DNA from 2 places in the Streptomyces sp. NPDC097107 genome. Region 1 is predicted to be linked to the other one. Evidence: predicted binding sites of a transcription regulator. Region 1 holds the regulator's gene; the other holds the start of a gene.
The links. Region 1 encodes HspR, which represses chaperone genes until heat shock. Its sites were predicted from a motif close to TTGAGNNNNNNNNNCTCAA; they were not measured.

Region 1 (3,410 bases):
AGGGCGACGACGGGGACGAGCTGCGCGGGGATGCCCTTGTGGGTAGGGCTGTCGACCTTGTCGCGGGAGAGCGCGTCGAACTGGATGTCCCGGCCCTGGACGCGCGCCACGGCCATCTCCGCGGCGCTCTCGGCCTCCTGCGGGTAGGACTTGTACACGCTCATGTACTGCTCGCCGGTGACGATCCGCTGCACCGCGGCCAGTTCCGCGTCCTGGCCGGTGATCGGCGGCAGGTCGGTGACGCCCGCGTCCTCCAGGGCCTTGATGACGCCGCCCGCCATGCCGTCGTTGGCGGAGTAGACGCCCGCGATGTTGTCCTTGCCGATCTTCTCGATCGCCTCGGCCATGTTCGCCGCGGCGTTCTCCGGCTTCCAGTCCTTGGTGTCGAAGGACTGGGCGATCGTCACCTTGCCGTTCAGCTCGGACGTCGCACCCGCCTTGAACTGCTTGGCGTTCGGGTCGGTGGACGAGCCGTTCATCATGACGATCTTGGCGGAGCTGTCCGCGTCATCGCCCAGCGCCTCGATGAGGGAGCGGCCCTGCACCTCGCCGACCAGTTCGTTGTCGAAGGAGATGTAGGCGTCGATCGGGCCCTCGGCCAGCCGGTCGTAGGCGATGACGGGGATGCCGGCGTCCTTGGCCTTCTGCACGGCGGTGCCGATGGACTTCGCGTCGACCGCGTCCAGGACGATCACGTCGGCCTGGTCGTCGATCATCTGCTGCATCTGGTCGGCCTGCTTCGAGGCGTTCGCCTCGGCGTTGGCGTACTTGACGTTGCCCTGGTCGCGCGTGAGGTCGGCGACCTTCGCCTTGAAGTACGGGTAGTCGAACTGCTCGTAGCGCGTGTTCTCCTTCTCCGGCAGGAGCAGCCCCACAGTGATGTCGTTGCCCTTGGTCGGACTCGCCTCGTCACTGCTTTCGGACGCGCCCAGCACACCGCAGGAGGCCAGCGAGAAAGTCATCATGGACGCGGCCAGGGAGATGGCGATACGACGGGCACGGCTGTTCACTGCGCTTACCTTCCGACACACGGGCGTGGTGGTGACCCAGGTGAAGGAAGCCAACGCCGTCTTCACTAAATCGTCAAGAAGTACTGGACCAATGAGACAGCAACGTTGCGAACCGGCCCGGCGGGCCGTGCGGATCCGGTGGCACCTCCGGGCCGGTTCGTCGCCGTTCTGGCTGGTGCGGGCCGTCAGTCCGAGGACTGGCCGTGCCGCTTGGGCCGCCACACCACCAGGGCGCTGGTCTGCTGTACCTCCTGGTACGGGACCAGATCGCGGCGGTACGAGGCGTGTACCGCCGCCTCGCGCTGGCGCATCGCCGTGGCCGCCCCGTCGAGGGCGTCCTGCAACTCCGCCATGCGGGCCTGGAGCGCGGCGACCTGGTTCTCCAGTTCGATGATGCGCTTGATTCCGGCCAGGTTGATGCCCTCGTCCTGCGACAACTGCTGCACCGTGCGGAGCAGTTCGATGTCGCGGGCCGAGTAGCGCCGGCCGCGGCCGGCCGTGCGGTCCGGGGAGACCAGGCCGAGGCGGTCGTACTGGCGCAGGGTCTGCGGGTGCAGGCCGGAGAGCTGGGCCGCCACCGAGATGACGTAGACCGGGGTGTCCTCGGTCAGTTCATACGGATTGCGTCGACGACCGTCCATCTCCGTCATGCTCCCTTCGCGGCCTGGAACAGCTCCGCCCGCGGATCCTCGTCCGCGGTCGCCTCGCGATACGCCTCCAGCGCATCACGAGCCTTCCCCGACAGGTCCTTCGGAACACTCACCTCGACGGTGACCAGAAGGTCGCCGCGGGTGCCGTCCTTGCGGACCGCGCCCTTGCCCCGGGCGCGCATGGTGCGCCCGCCCGGTGTGCCCGCCGGCAGCTTCAGCGTGACGGGCGGGCCGCCCAGCGTCGGGACCCTGACCTCGCCGCCGAGGGCCGCCTCGGCGTACGTCACCGGGACGGTGACGGTGAGGTTGTCGCCCTTGCGGCCGAAGACGGGGTGCTCCTTGACGTGCACGACCACGTACAGGTCGCCCGCCGGACCGCCCCGCTCGCCCGGCGTGCCCTTGCCGCGCAGCCGGATGCGCTGCCCGTCGGACACCCCGGCCGGGATGCGGACCTGCATCGTCCGGGAGGACTTGGCCCGGCCGGAGCCCTTGCAGACGTCGCAGGGGTCCTCCGCCATCAGGCCGCGGCCCTTGCAGTCCGGGCACGGGTCGGTGAGCGAGAAGCCGCCGCCCGAGCCCCGGGCGACCTGCCCGGTACCGACACAGGTCGGGCACACGCGCGGCGTGCCGTTCTTGTCGCCGGTGCCCGAACAGGCCTTGCAGGGTGCCTGCGAGGACATGCGCAACGGGACCGTCGCGCCCTCGATGGCCTCCGTGAAGCTCAGGGTGACCTCGGACTCGATGTCCTGGCCACGCCGCGGCTGGGTCCGCGTGCCGGTGCCGGGGCCGCCGGCGCCGGTGCGGTTGAACAGGCCCCCGAAGACGTCGCCGAGCCCGCCGCCGAAGCCGCCGGCCCCTCCCTGGCCCCCGCCCTGGGCGCCGCCTCCGAAGAGGTCGCCCAGGTCGAAGTTGAAGGTGCCGCCGCCGCCCGCGCCCGGCCCCGGACGGAACCCGCCGTTGCCGAAGAGGCTGCGGGCCTCGTCGTACTCCTTGCGCTTCTTGGGGTCACCGAGGATGTCGTTGGCCTCGGAGATCTCCTTGAAGCGCTCCTCCGCCTTGACGTTTCCCTTGTTGGCGTCCGGGTGGTACTCGCGGGCGAGCTTCCGGTACGCCTTCTTGATCTCGGCCTCGGTGGCGTCCTTGGGGACGCCGAGGACCTTGTAGTAGTCCTTCTCGATGAAGTCCTTGGTGCTCATCCCCGACGTCCCTCCTCTCTCGTCACGTCAAGCTCAGCCCTCGTCCGGGCCACCGCTCTCCTTGTTTCCGGTGTTTCCGGCATTTCCGGTGTTCCCGGTGCTCCCGTCGCTCTCCGCGGGGTCGGCCGGTGCCTCGGTGTTCTCCTCGGCCGGCTTGGCCCCCTGCGCACCCGGCTGCGGCTCGGCCACCGCCACCCGCGCGGGGCGGATGGTGCGCTCGCCGATCCGGTACCCGGGCTGCAGAATCGCCACGCACGTCGTCTCGGTGACGTCCGGCGCGTACGAGTGCATCAGGGCCTCGTGGATCGTCGGGTCGAAGGGCTCGCCCTCCTTGCCGAACTGCTGGAGGCCCATCTTGGCGATGACCGTCTCCAGCGACTCCGCGACGGACTTGAAGCCGCCGACGAGTTCGCCGTGCTCCCGGGCGCGGCCGATGTCGTCGACCACGGGAAGCAGCTCGGACAGGAGGTTCGCGACGGCGACCTCCTTGACCGCGACGCGGTCCCGCTCGACGCGGCGGCGGTAGTTCTGGTACTCGGCCTGGAGCCGCTGGA
Region 2 (3,410 bases), on a different contig from region 1:
GCGCGCCGTGAGCATCAGCACCGGCACCGGCCGCTGTGCCTGCACGCGCCGGCAGACCTCCAGACCGTCGAAGCCGGGCAGCATGATGTCGAGGATCAGCAGGTCGGGCTGCCAGGCCTCGGCGGTGTCGACCGCGGACGGGCCGTCGCCCGCCGTTTGCACCAGGAACCCCTCGGCGCGCAGGCGGGTCGCGATGGCGTCCACGATCGTCTGGTCGTCCTCGACCACCAGCACTCGTCGCTGCGCGCCCGGAGTAGCCGTCGCCGTGCCGTTGTGGGAGGTCTGTGTCTGCTCCATCGCCCGCCCCTGAAGTGTGCTTTCCGGAATCCGTGGGGTGATCCCATGGCTGCGCTTGACGCTTGAATGATCCGCGTCAGAGCAGCAGCGTACGGGGAGTCGTCGCGCCTTTGCTATCCAGGCCCGACGCCGAGGTGGACGACGTCCGGAACGCCCCGGGCAACGGGGATCTCTTCGGTACGCACCTGCTGGAACCCGGCATTACGCAAGGTTTCTTCGAATTCCGGAGAGGGCTGCGCAGACCATACGGCAAGCACCCCGCCGGGCCTCAACAGCCGGGCACAGCCCGCCAGTCCGGTCGGCGCGTACAGCCCGTCGTTGCCCTCGGTGACGGTCCAGCCGGGGCCGTTGTCGATGTCGAGGCAGAGCGCGTCGTACGTGTCGGATGTCTCATTGACGTACTCCAGGAGGTCCGCTTCGACGATCTTCGTGCGCGGATCGGCCAGTGCTCCCGCGGACAGCGCGGCCAGCGGTCCGTCCCGGTGCCAGTCGATGATGGCGCGCTCGCGCTCGACGACCGCGATCCGGCCCCAGCGGGGGTCGGCGGCCGCGTGTGCGAGCGAGAATCCGACGCCGAGTCCCCCGATGAGGAGGTGGGGCGCACCTTGCCCGCCGGGCGCGGTGAGCGCGTCGGCCGCCGCGTCGACCAGTCGCCGCTCCGAACGCCCGTCGGAGGTGTCCATCAGGAAGCAGCCGTTCGCGATGATCTGCAGCAGCGCCCCGTGCCGGCGCAGGACCACCTCGCCGTGCGGGCCCTCGCGACGGTCCAGCACTTCGGGGATGTCGTGGGAGTCGTGGGAAGTGGTGGGCATCGGCCCATCCTGGCAGGGAATGCCGGAGCGCCCGGCCGCGCTCCCGCATACGTGGCGGCGGCACCCCCGGGCCCTTGATCGCTCAGAGCGAACGCGCTTGGGGGAACAATCGGTGACTCTCTTTCATTGAGTCGGTGTAACTCAACTTGACTGCCGAAGGGGAGATCATGGCTACTGAGTCCGAAGCCTTCACACCGCTCACCCTGCCCGTGCTGCCGCTCGACGACGAAGTGGTCCTGCCCGGAATGGTCGTCCCCCTGGACCTGAGCGACGCCGAGGTGCGGGCCGCGGTGGAGGCCGCCCAGGCCGCCGCCAGGTCCGAGCCCGGCAAGCCCCGGGTCCTCCTCGTCCCGCGCGTCGACGGCACCTACGCCAGGACCGGCGTCCTCGGCACGGTGGAACAGGTCGGCAGGCTGGCCGACGGCGACCCGGGTGCCCTGCTCCGAGGCGTCGGCCGGGTGAAGATCGGCGCCGGCACCACCGGCCCCGGCGCCGCGCTGTGGGTCGAGGGCACGCGCGTCGACGACACCGTGCCCGAGCCGCTGCCCGGCCAGGTCGCCGAGCTGGTGAAGGAGTACAAGGCGCTGGCCACCGCCTGGCTGCGCAAGCGCGGCGCCTGGCAGGTCGTCGACCGCGTCCAGGCCATCGACGACGTCTCCGCGCTCGCCGACAACTCCGGCTACTCGCCCTTCCTCACCACCGAGCAGAAGGTCGAGCTGCTGGAGACCGCCGACGCGGTCGCCCGCCTCAGGCTCGCCACCCAGCAGCTGCGCGACCACCTCGCCGAACAGGACGTCGCCGAGACCATCGCCAAGGACGTCCAGGAGGGCGTCGACAAGCAGCAGCGGGAGTTCCTGCTGCGCCGCCAGCTCGAAGCCGTGCGCAAGGAGCTGCGCGAGCTGAACGGCGAGGCGGGCAAGGACCCGGCTGAGGAGTCCGACGACTACCGCGCCCGCGTCGAGGCCGCGGACCTGCCCGAGAAGGTGCGCGAGGCCGCCCTCAAGGAGGTCGACAAGCTGGAGCGGTCCTCCGACCAGTCGCCCGAGGGCTCCTGGATCCGCACCTGGCTCGACACCGTCCTCGAACTGCCGTGGAACGTACGCACCGCGGACGCCTACGACATCCGGGGCGCCCGGGCCGTCCTCGACGACGAACACGCGGGTCTGGAGGACGTCAAGGAGCGGATCACCGAGTACCTGGCGGTGCGCAAGCGGCGCGGCGACCGGGGCCTCGGCATCGTCGGAGGCCGGCGCGGCGGTGCCGTACTGGCCCTGGTCGGCCCGCCCGGCGTCGGCAAGACCAGCCTCGGCGAGTCCGTCGCCCACGCGATGGGCCGCAAGTTCGTCCGCGTCGCCCTCGGCGGCGTCCGCGACGAGGCCGAGATCCGCGGCCACCGGCGTACCTACGTCGGCGCGCTGCCCGGACGCATCGTGCGCGCCGTCAAGGAGGCCGGGTCCATGAACCCGGTCGTGCTCCTCGACGAGATCGACAAGGTGGGTTCCGACTTCCGGGGCGACCCGGCCGCCGCGCTGCTCGAAGTCCTCGACCCGGCCCAGAACCACACCTTCCGGGACCACTACCTGGAGGTCGAGCTCGACCTGTCCGACGTCGTGTTCCTCGCGACGGCCAACGTCCTGGAGGCCATCCCGGAGGCCCTGCTCGACCGCATGGAGCTGGTCCGTCTCGACGGCTACACCGAGGACGAGAAGATCGTCATCGCCCGCGACCACCTGCTCCCGCGCCAGCTGGAGCGGGCCGGCCTGGACCCGGACGAGGTCACGGTCGAGGAGGGCGCGCTGCGCAGGCTGGCGGGCGAGTACACCCGCGAGGCGGGCGTGCGCACCCTGGAGCGTTCGATCGCCCGGCTGCTGCGCAAGGTGGCGGCCCAGCACGAACTGGGCGACCGGAAGCTGCCCTTCACCGTCACCGACGGCGACCTGCGCGCCCTGATCGGCCGGCCGCACCATGTGCCCGAGTCCGCCCAGGACCCGGCCGAGCGGCGCACCTCGGTGCCCGGTGTGGCCACGGGCCTCGCGGTGACCGGCGCGGGCGGCGACGTCCTGTACGTCGAGGCGTCGCTGGCCGACCCGGAGACGGGCGCGTCGGGACTGACCCTGACCGGTCAGCTGGGCGACGTGATGAAGGAGTCGGCGCAGATCGCGCTGAGCTTCCTGCGCAGCCGCGGCGCCGAGCTGGAGCTGCCGGTGGCCGACCTGAAGGACCGGGGCGTGCACATCCACTTCCCGGCGGGCGCGGTCCCCAAGGACGGCCCGAGCGCCGGCATCACGATGACCACGGCGC

Region 2: the regulator HspR is predicted to act here: its motif matches at 1,236-1,254, upstream of lon (endopeptidase La).

Annotation. Positions count from the first base shown of each region.
Region 1 is NZ_JBIWEF010000002.1:412,540-415,949, reverse strand. Features, by position in the region: gene ACIQ1J_RS05610 (sugar ABC transporter substrate-binding protein) at 1-1,010, opposite strand, end outside; gene ACIQ1J_RS05605 (heat shock protein transcriptional repressor HspR) at 1,196-1,651, opposite strand; gene dnaJ (molecular chaperone DnaJ) at 1,657-2,856, opposite strand; gene grpE (nucleotide exchange factor GrpE) at 2,890-3,410, opposite strand, start outside.
Region 2 is NZ_JBIWEF010000008.1:104,310-107,719, reverse strand. Features, by position in the region: gene ACIQ1J_RS20330 (response regulator transcription factor) at 1-297, opposite strand, end outside; gene ACIQ1J_RS20325 (spermidine synthase) at 411-1,109, opposite strand; gene lon (endopeptidase La) at 1,277-3,410, shown strand, end outside.